One region of the Arthrobacter tumbae genome, then DNA from elsewhere that is predicted to be linked to it. Evidence: predicted binding sites of a transcription regulator. Region 1 holds the regulator's gene; each other region holds the start of a gene.
The links. The regulator LexA, encoded in region 1, represses DNA repair genes until DNA is damaged. The targets are predictions, from matches to a motif close to TCGAACANNTGTTCGA.
Positions count from the first base shown of each region.

Region 2: a site for LexA is predicted at 879-894, ahead of JOD47_RS04405 (HNH endonuclease signature motif containing protein). Genes of this name have one in related genera too.
Region 3: a site for LexA is predicted at 1,422-1,437, ahead of JOD47_RS13920 (HNH endonuclease signature motif containing protein). Genes of this name have one in related genera too.
Region 4: a site for LexA is predicted at 994-1,009, ahead of ruvA (Holliday junction branch migration protein RuvA). Genes of this name have one in related genera too.

Region 1 covers NZ_JAFBCC010000001.1:3,075,312-3,077,510, forward strand. Annotated here, with positions in the region: gene JOD47_RS14550 (ATP-dependent DNA helicase) at 1-764, shown strand, start outside; gene lexA (transcriptional repressor LexA) at 784-1,509, opposite strand; gene JOD47_RS14560 (LysM peptidoglycan-binding domain-containing protein) at 1,799-2,188, shown strand.
Region 2 covers NZ_JAFBCC010000001.1:920,749-922,947, forward strand. Annotated here, with positions in the region: gene JOD47_RS04395 (ECF transporter S component) at 1-213, opposite strand, end outside; TPP riboswitch at 269-384, opposite strand; gene JOD47_RS04400 (DUF4235 domain-containing protein) at 531-791, shown strand; gene JOD47_RS04405 (HNH endonuclease signature motif containing protein) at 907-2,199, shown strand, end outside.
Region 3 covers NZ_JAFBCC010000001.1:2,945,919-2,948,117, reverse strand. Annotated here, with positions in the region: gene gatC (Asp-tRNA(Asn)/Glu-tRNA(Gln) amidotransferase subunit GatC) at 1-41, opposite strand, end outside; gene JOD47_RS13930 (GNAT family N-acetyltransferase) at 93-620, opposite strand; gene JOD47_RS13925 (maleylpyruvate isomerase family mycothiol-dependent enzyme) at 712-1,344, opposite strand; gene JOD47_RS13920 (HNH endonuclease signature motif containing protein) at 1,450-2,199, shown strand, end outside.
Region 4 covers NZ_JAFBCC010000001.1:3,345,236-3,347,434, reverse strand. Annotated here, with positions in the region: gene ruvB (Holliday junction branch migration DNA helicase RuvB) at 1-325, opposite strand, end outside; gene ruvA (Holliday junction branch migration protein RuvA) at 325-954, opposite strand; gene ruvC (crossover junction endodeoxyribonuclease RuvC) at 1,090-1,662, opposite strand; gene JOD47_RS15770 (YebC/PmpR family DNA-binding transcriptional regulator) at 1,693-2,199, opposite strand, start outside.

The sequences.
Region 1 (2,199 bases):
ACACGGTTGTGCTGACGTCCGCTACGCTCGCAATCGGCTCGGAGTTCGGGCCGGTTGCCGGCTCCCTCGGTTTGACCGGCGAAGGAGCGCCGTCATGGACGGGCGTCGACGTTGGCAGTCCGTTTGACTATCCCCGCCAGGGTGTCCTGTACGTCGCCAAAAACCTGCCGAAACCAGGCCGCGGAACGTCCGAGGAACAAATGGATGAGTTGGAAGCGCTCATCAAGGCCTCACGCGGAGGAGCGTTGGGGCTGTTCTCCTCGCGGCGTGCGGCGGAGGATACTGCTGACGCACTGCGGGAGCGGGTCGACGTCGAGATTCTCTGCCAGGGCGAGTCCTCCATGTCTGCGCTGGTGAAACAGTTCTCGGAGGAACCGGACACCTGCCTGTTCGGCACGATGTCGCTGTGGCAGGGTGTTGATGTGCCGGGCATCGCCTGCCGGCTGGTCACCATTGACCGCATACCGTTTCCCCGGCCGGACGATCCGCTGATGACCGCGCGAACCCGAGCTGTGGCGAAGGCCGGGGGCAACGGATTCATGAGTGTGTCCGCTACTCACGCTGCCGTCCGTCTTGCGCAGGGAGCGGGCCGCCTCATTCGCGCCCACGATGATAGGGGTATGGTGGCCGTCCTGGACTCCCGGCTGGCAACCGCCGGCTACGGCGGGTTCCTCAGGGCTGCGCTGCCGCCCTTTTGGTCCACAACGGACCGTTCAACGGCGCTCGGAGTCCTCTCCCGGCTTGCGGCGACTCAGCCTGCCTAGCACCACGCCGTAAGCCCGTTCAGAGGGCGCGCATCACAGAGACAACCTTGCCCATGATGGTGGCGTGGTCGCCAAGTATCGGCTCATAATTGGTGTTCTGCGGCAGGAGCCAGGTGTGACCGTCACGCTGGCGGAAGGTCTTCACCGTGGCCTCATCATCCAGGAGTGCTGCCACCACATCGCCGTTCTCGGCGTTGCTCTGCTTACGGACCACTACCCAGTCCCCGTCGCAGATCGCGGCATCAATCATGGAGTCGCCGGAGACGCGCAACATGAAGAGCTCACCGTGTCCGACGAGCTGCCGAGGCAGTGGCATGACGTCCTCAACAACCTGATCCGCCAGGATGGGACCTCCGGCCGCAATGCGTCCGACCAGGGGAACCATTGCCGCGTCGACGGCCGAAGCCCGAGTCGGTTCCTCGTCGGCAGAAGACGGCATCACGCGCGGCGCGTTGTCTCCAAGTGTGAGTGGAAGCAGGATTTCCATGGCCCTGGGACGCTTTGGATCGCGGCGGATGTAACCCATGCGTTCCAGCTGCGAGAGCTGATGAGTAACGCTGGACAGGCTCGCAAGCCCCACGGTGTCACCGATCTCACGCATCGACGGCGGGTAGCCATGTGCTGCCACGCTGCGCTGGATCGTCTCAAGGATCTTTGTCTGCCGCGCTGTCATTCCCTTTGGTATGGCCCTGCCGCGCGGCCGTCCGCGTCCACGCTTCACGTCTGACGAAGGCACCGCTGCCATGTCCTGTGCCGCACTGAGTTCTGCCACGAGATGCATCCCTTCCTCCGGCGGGACCCGGACTGCCGGCTCGCCAACCATTTTTGTCAGTGGTGGGTGATGAGCTGGTTTTCGAAGCGGCCGGACCGTCACCCTTGCCAGCAACGCTAAGGGAGACGGAACGTCTTTTCAAACATTTGTTCGAGCGAGTCTCGACAATATTAGTTTACAGGTGCTAATAATAAAGGCAGAGGAATAGAACACAGCTTCGAAAAAAGCCGTGGGAGATCCAACAACGAGAAAGGTGGACGCCATGTCGACGCTCCATACTGCAGGATCAGCTACCAAACTCCTCCCGGAGGACCGCACAGATTCCACGCGAGGCACGGTATCCCGCATTCACCTCACGCGCCGCGGGTGGGTTGTTCTGTTGGCGTTGCCGCTCGCGGTGCTCGCCGCCGCACTGCTGATCATCGCTTCGTTCTTCACCTCCCAGGCGCAGGCAGCGGAAACCGTAAGTGGCGTCACGGACACCATCCGGGTCAGCGTCACGTCTGGGGAGACGCTCTGGGCTCTCGCCGCGGAGTACGCCCCGGAACGGGACCCGCGTGCCGTTGTTGAGGACATCGTGGAACTGAATGCCCTGGGCTCGTCGACTGTACAGGCCGGGCAGACGCTCCATATTCCTGTGGGCAACCCCTAAGCGCGCTGCGC
Region 2 (2,199 bases), 2.2 Mb from region 1:
CAGCACCCCGGCGATGAGCCAGCCGCCTGAGTACAGCCCGGCGAGAGGCGGGAATGCAGCTGTCACCGCGGCAATGCCGCTGTAACCGGCAGACCAGGCGAAGAAGATGACGCCCACGGCCACCGCGATGACTGAGGCGACCACGATATCGACGACACGCCACTCATAGCGGCGCCGGGATTGGGACGGTGTAACGCTCTGTGTTGCAGTCATGATTGTTGATCCTCCTGGGTACAGGAGGGGGAGGCCTTCCGGCAAGACGCCGTGAAGCCTCGAGAACTCGACTCCCTTCGCCGGTACTAGCCGGATCAGGTTCGAGGGTCTGCGGTGATCCGCACTCTCAGCGCCCACCACCTGCGTGGCTGCGCTCCCCTGTCGTTGTTTGAGCGATACCAACTCTACACCGGAAGCCGTGCTACGCCGTCGTCGTCGTTGCGGTCATGCAGCGGCCGGTGACCCACCGGGTCCTCCAAGGATCGCCTCGATAACGCTAGGCTGGGAGGAAAGCTAAGCCGACTGAAAGAGGCACCATGAACGCGATCTTCAAACTGATGGGCGTTGGACTGGGCATTGGGGCGGGCCTCATAGGCACGCAGCTGGTGGACTTCATCTGGAAGCGGGTCACCGGAAACGAGCCTCCGAAGGACGTGGAGGGCCTTGAGAACACGCTTCGGTCAGCGCTGATCTTCGCCATTATCTCGGGCAGTGTCAGCACCACCATCCGCGTGCTCACCAACCGCACCACCCAGCGGGCCATTCACCGCTACGAGCGCACGCGTCACCTCACCTAGGCCTACGCGGGTTGGCGGCATTCACGTACGGGGTTGTGGATAAGTTTGTTTCACTTGTCCTCCACATTGGCGGTATTCGATCGTGATTAGAACGCGTGTTCGATAGAATTTGGGTATGGCCGTCGCAGTGCTCGAACCCACCACGGAAGACACGTCTCTCCTGGGTGGCCTGCGGTCCGACCTACAGGCCTTCGTGCAGCAGTATGAGTCGTCGTACCTGACGTTGAGTCCGCAGGAGGCCGCGGCAACCCTGGTCGAGGTCGAGCAGCTCTCCAAACTGGTCGATCACCTGCAGACCGTGGCTGCCCGTGCCGCCGAGGACCACCAGCTCGCCACCACGGACGCCCGGGACCCGCACAAGAACACCGCGGACTACCTACGGGCGAAAATCGGTATCAGCCGCACCGAAGCGAACCGCCGGCTACGGCTCGGACACGACGTCCTGCCCGAGATTCCCGGACCAGGAGCAGCGCTCACACCTCCGCTGGGTGTTCTGGCTGAAGCAACCAGTGCCGGTGCGCTCAGCAGCCGTGCCGCCACCATCATCCGCAACGCCATGCACCGCGTCTCACCCGCCGCGACCCGCCAGGAACTCGATGCCATGGAAGAGCACCTGGTCCGCCAGGCCGTCGAATCCGATGAAGACGTCCTGCGGGCCCTGGCCCAACGCTGGGAAGACATCATCGACCAGGACGGCACCGAACCCACCGACAAAATCCTCCGCGCACGCCAGGGCGTGTTCCTGCGCGGCAGACGCCACGGCCTGCACTTCATGGAAATCGGCGCCACCGACGAACAATACGAACACCTCATCACCGTCATGAACACCGCCACCAACCCCCGAGCACAAAACACCGCTCACCAGGGAACCGGCACGACCGACGGCAACCTCACCGACGGCGGCGACAACGACGCCGGCTCAAGCCCCGATCAGCCGACCCGTGAACAGAGCCTTCTCGACGGTCTCGTCTCAGCCTGCCGGATCGCACTCGCAGGTGACGGCCTCCCCGCAACCGGAGGCCACCGACCCCAAGTAATGGTCACCATCAACTACCGCGACCTCCTCAACGACCTGGCAGACAACGGACACGGGCGACACAGCGGACACGACGGACACGGACGGCACAGTGGGCACGACGGGCATTCGGTGTTCGCCCAACAGTTGAGCGCCCGCAGTATCCGTAAACTCGCGTGCGACGCAGACATCCTCCCCTTGGTGCTCGGCGGCGAAGGCCAGGTCCTGGACATCGGCCGCACCCAACGCCTCTTCCCACCCCACCTGCGACGAGCACTGGTCGCACGGGACAAAGGCTGCGCCTTCCCCGACTGCACCACTCCCGCAACCTGGTGCGAAGCCCACCACATCATCCCCTGGGCAACAGGTGGAACCACCAACCTCAGCGACGGC
Region 3 (2,199 bases), 130 kb from region 1:
CGTGCCAGATGCGCGACGTCCTCACGGGTGATCTCGGGCATGTTTCTCCACGATCGTTCGTATTTCAGAATGGCTGGGTTTCGGGTTCTAGTCTACGGGCGGGAGGTGACAGTCCTGTCCGGTTGCAGCGCAAGCCTGAAGACCCAGAGCTGGATGTTTTCGTCGCGTACCCACCAGTCACGGCCTGGCACACGCTCGAACCCGAGGGATTCGTACAACCGATGTGCCCGCACCATGTCCGAGCCACTGGTCAGGCTCACGGCATCGATGTCGTCCAGGGCTCGGGCATAATCGATGATCCACTCGACCATCCGTCGCCCGATACCGCCGCGCTGAACTGACGGATCCACTGCGAGCATGCGGAACTCCAACTCCCCCGCCAGCGCGATGTCCGTGTAGCGCTGGCCCTCGAACGTGATGGCAAAGGAACCGACGACGACGCCGCCCTCCTCCCCTACCCATACCTCTGCGTGTTCGGCCCGGTGCTCGATATCGGAGAGAATCTGCACGTAGGGGTGGTCCGGGTCGCTGAAGTAGCCCGCGTGAAGATAGGCGTCCCGGGTGATCCGGCGGACGTCGTCGTAATCGGCGGCAGTGACGCGACGGATGGTCAAAGGCATGGTGCGAACCTTGTCGTGGGAGTGGGCGGTTCTGAAAGAGGGCGGAAGATCCGCCTATCCATTGTGACGCACCCGGTTCTTATTACCGGGCTTACTGGATGAAAGCCGCGGCGCCCTCGCCACTGAACTCGGCACGGTCAACCGGACGGCCCGACACAGCAAGGAGGAGTGAGAGTGTTGATCCTCGCACCTCAGCTCCGGTACCGAAGTCGACGTCGGAGTCAGTCGCCACGATTCTTGATGCTGCCGCCCGCTGTTTGCCGCCTCCCATTGAGACGGTGGTCCGCAATTGATACATCAGGGCTGTGGCAACGTGCTCGATGGGATACTCACGTTTGAGCCCAAGCGGGCGTCTGATGTCCTCACCATGAATGATGGCCTCAACCAAGCGGGTCGCCGGTGCTGCGGGTGGCGTTTTGGTTTCATTGAGTACGCGGCGAAACTCGGCGAGAGTGTCGGTCGGCGTCGCCCTCCGCTCGCGGGCGACCCCAGCAGCGTTATCACGGTCGAAGTCGAACCGCGCTGACACCAGGCGGCGGACGAAACTGACACGCGTGGTCTTCGCGGAATCCACGAGATGAGCCACGACGTCGTTCACATCCCAACCGGGACACCAGGAGGGCATGGCCCACTGCTCTTCACTCATTCCAGCGAGATCTTCGATCAGGGCTCGACGTTCCTCATGCACGGCCGGCCACACTCCGGTCCATTTCCTGGAAGACATGCTGCTACTCAAACATGGATGACTGCAGACTGCCTGGAGAATGACGGCTTCATCTGTTTACTCACAACCCCTTTCTTTCGAATGTGTCTTCTAATAGAATGAGGTATGAGCCTGACAGCCGCACTCGACGCCCTTCCAGGCGAACGATTGCGTGCTCTCCCATCCTTCGAATTCGATGATCCGGCCGATTTGTCCGCGCCGTCGATCGGGGACCTGTTGCAGATCCTGGCCGCCTACGCCTCGCGTTTCGTGGCCGCGTTCCCGGGAATGGGACAGGATCAACTCGCCGAGCAGGCAACCGGAATCGAAGACCTCTCCCGGACGGTGGAGTACCTTCAGGTCGTCGCCGCCACCGCGGTGGATCGCAGCAGCGCCGCAGACGGCGGTAGGCCAGCCCACATCAACAAAACCATCACCGACGACGACGGCGGTAGTGGTGCCGATTCCGCCACTGGTGGTGTCGGTTTCGCGTTCGGTCTGTCCGGTCCTTCCGGTGGGCGCTCCGCTTACCGGTGCACCGCCGAGTACCTGCGGGACCGGCTACGCATCAGCAGAAGCGAAGCCAACCGCCGGCTCCGCCTCGGCTCCAAACTGATCCCCCGCATCACCCTCACCGGAGAACCGTTGCCCGCCACCTGTGAGCACCTCGCAGCCGAAGTCTCCGCCGGGGTAGTGTCCGGCAAAGCCGCCACCATGATCAACAGCGCCCTGGACCGGGCACAGTTCACCACCAACCCGGCCACCCTCGACACGATGGAAGCCCAACTCACCGCCAGCGCCACCCGCTTCGACCCCGACTTCCTCGCCAAACTCATCCACCGCTTCGAAGCCCACCTGGACCCCGACGGGCCCGAA
Region 4 (2,199 bases), 270 kb from region 1:
CCCCCTCAGTCAGCGAGGACAGGATAGCGGCGAGGTCACCGGCGTGCTGGATGGCGGGACCGGAACTGATGCGGAGGGGCGCATTCATCTCCGCGGCGATGATCATCGCCAGGGTGGTCTTGCCAAGGCCGGGTGGCCCGGACAGGAGAACATGGTCCGCGCTGCGGCCCCGCATCCGGGATGCTTCGAGGACAAGGGACAGCTGACGGCGCACTCTTGCCTGACCGACGAAATCGTCGAGGTTCTTCGGCCGCAGGGCTGCCTCGACCGCCCGGTCCTCCGGGTCCACGGCGGGCGATACGAGCGGCTGCTCCTGATCTGTCATCAGTTCACCGAAGCCCGTGCAGAGCTGCGCGCCCCGTCCTGGCCCAGCCTGCGCAGTGTGAGCTTCAGGATGGAACCGACGTCTCCGGATGCCGCGATCTCAGGAGACTCTTTCACTGCGGAGTCGATGGCAGAGCCGGCGTCCTTCTCCGACCAACCGAGGCCCATCATTGCGGCGAGGACCTGGGACTGCCAGGCGCCGGCGGCAGTTGATGGAGTGTCGGTCTCAAGCGGAACGAGCTTGTCGGCGAGTTCAAGCACGATGCGCCGCGCGCCCTTGGGCCCGATGCCTGGAACCTTGCTGAACGCTTTGTCATCCCCCGACGATGCGGCGGTGCGGATGGCTGCCGGCGCATAGACCGCGAGCACTGCCAGCGCCAGCCGCGAGCCTACGCCGCTGACGCCCAGCAGGGTTTCGAAGACCTCACGTTCGTCTGCATCTGTGAATCCGAACAGGGTCATCGAATCCTCGCGGACGATCAACGAGGTGAAAAGTCTTGCCTGGTTGCCCAGCCGGAGAGTGGAAAGGGTTTGGGGCGTTGCCTGTACCTGCATCCCGAACCCGTTGACGTCGAGTACGGCCGAGTGCAGGCCCACATGGCTTACGGTCCCGGTCAGAGAACTGATCATGCGCTGGGCTCCAGATGCTGAGTATCGAAACGAATATCACCGAACATATCTACGAATCAGCGTACGGCCCGGCGCCGACTATTCGATGCCGCCACACCGAGGCACGCCGGCATGCAGGCTTGTGCCGGAGTGAATTCACCGCCGTCGACGCGCCTTCGCTTCCGCTTCAGCCCACAACTGTTGGGCCGCGGTCCGGCCCGACCCGCCCTGGCTCCGAATTGACGAAGTTGATCCGGTTCGCCAGGCGTGGGTGATGGCAAGTGCAAGAGCATCAGCGGCGTCGGCAGGGGTGGGCGGCGTCGCCAGGCGGAGGATCTTCGTCACCATTTTGGTAACTGCGGCCTTGTCGGACTGTCCGTTGCCCGTTACTGCCGCCTTGACCTCGGTCGGTGTGTGAAGCGCTACAGGTATCCCCCGTCTCGCCGCCGCAGCTATCACCACCCCCGATGCCTGGGCGGTACCCATGACGGTGCTGACGTTGAGCTGGCTGAAAACGCGTTCGACGGCGAGTACCGCCGGTGAGTGCGTATCCAGCCAGAGGTCCACGGAATCGGCGATCATCAGCAGCCGGCGATCGAGGCTGTGGTCCGGCGGGGTACCGACCACCCCGACCGCCACCAGGGTGGCGCGCCGGTTCGGTTCGACATCCACCACGGCAAGTCCGCAGCGGGTGAGCCCGGGGTCAACGCCCATGACGCGCAGCGTCACGGGCGTTGACCGAGACCCGCGGTGAGCAGACTAATCGTCGCTCTCCAGCTGGGCCATCACGTCTTCGCCGAGCTCCGCGTTCGAGTACACGTTCTGGACGTCATCAAGCTCTTCGAGCGCATCCACCAGCTTCAGGAATTTGCGTGCGGCGTCAGCATCGAGTTCCACCTGCATCGACGGAACGAACTCAACCTCGTCGGTCTCGTATTCGATGCCGGATTCCTCTAGCCCAGCAACGACCGCGCGCAGATCGGAGGGCTCGGAGTGGACGTCGAATGCGTCGCCGGACTCCTTAACTTCCTCGGCACCCGCGTCCAGGACAGCCATCAGGACGTCGTCTTCGGACAGGTCCTTCTTCGGCAGGGAGACCACGCCCTTGCGCGCGAACAGGTAAGCGACCGATCCGGGATCGGCGATTGATCCACCATTCCGTGTGATTGCGACCCGGACTTCGGATGCTGCACGGTTCTTGTTGTCCGTGAGGCACTCGATGAGCAGGGCCGACCCCTGCGGCCCGCGTGCTTCGTAGATGATCTC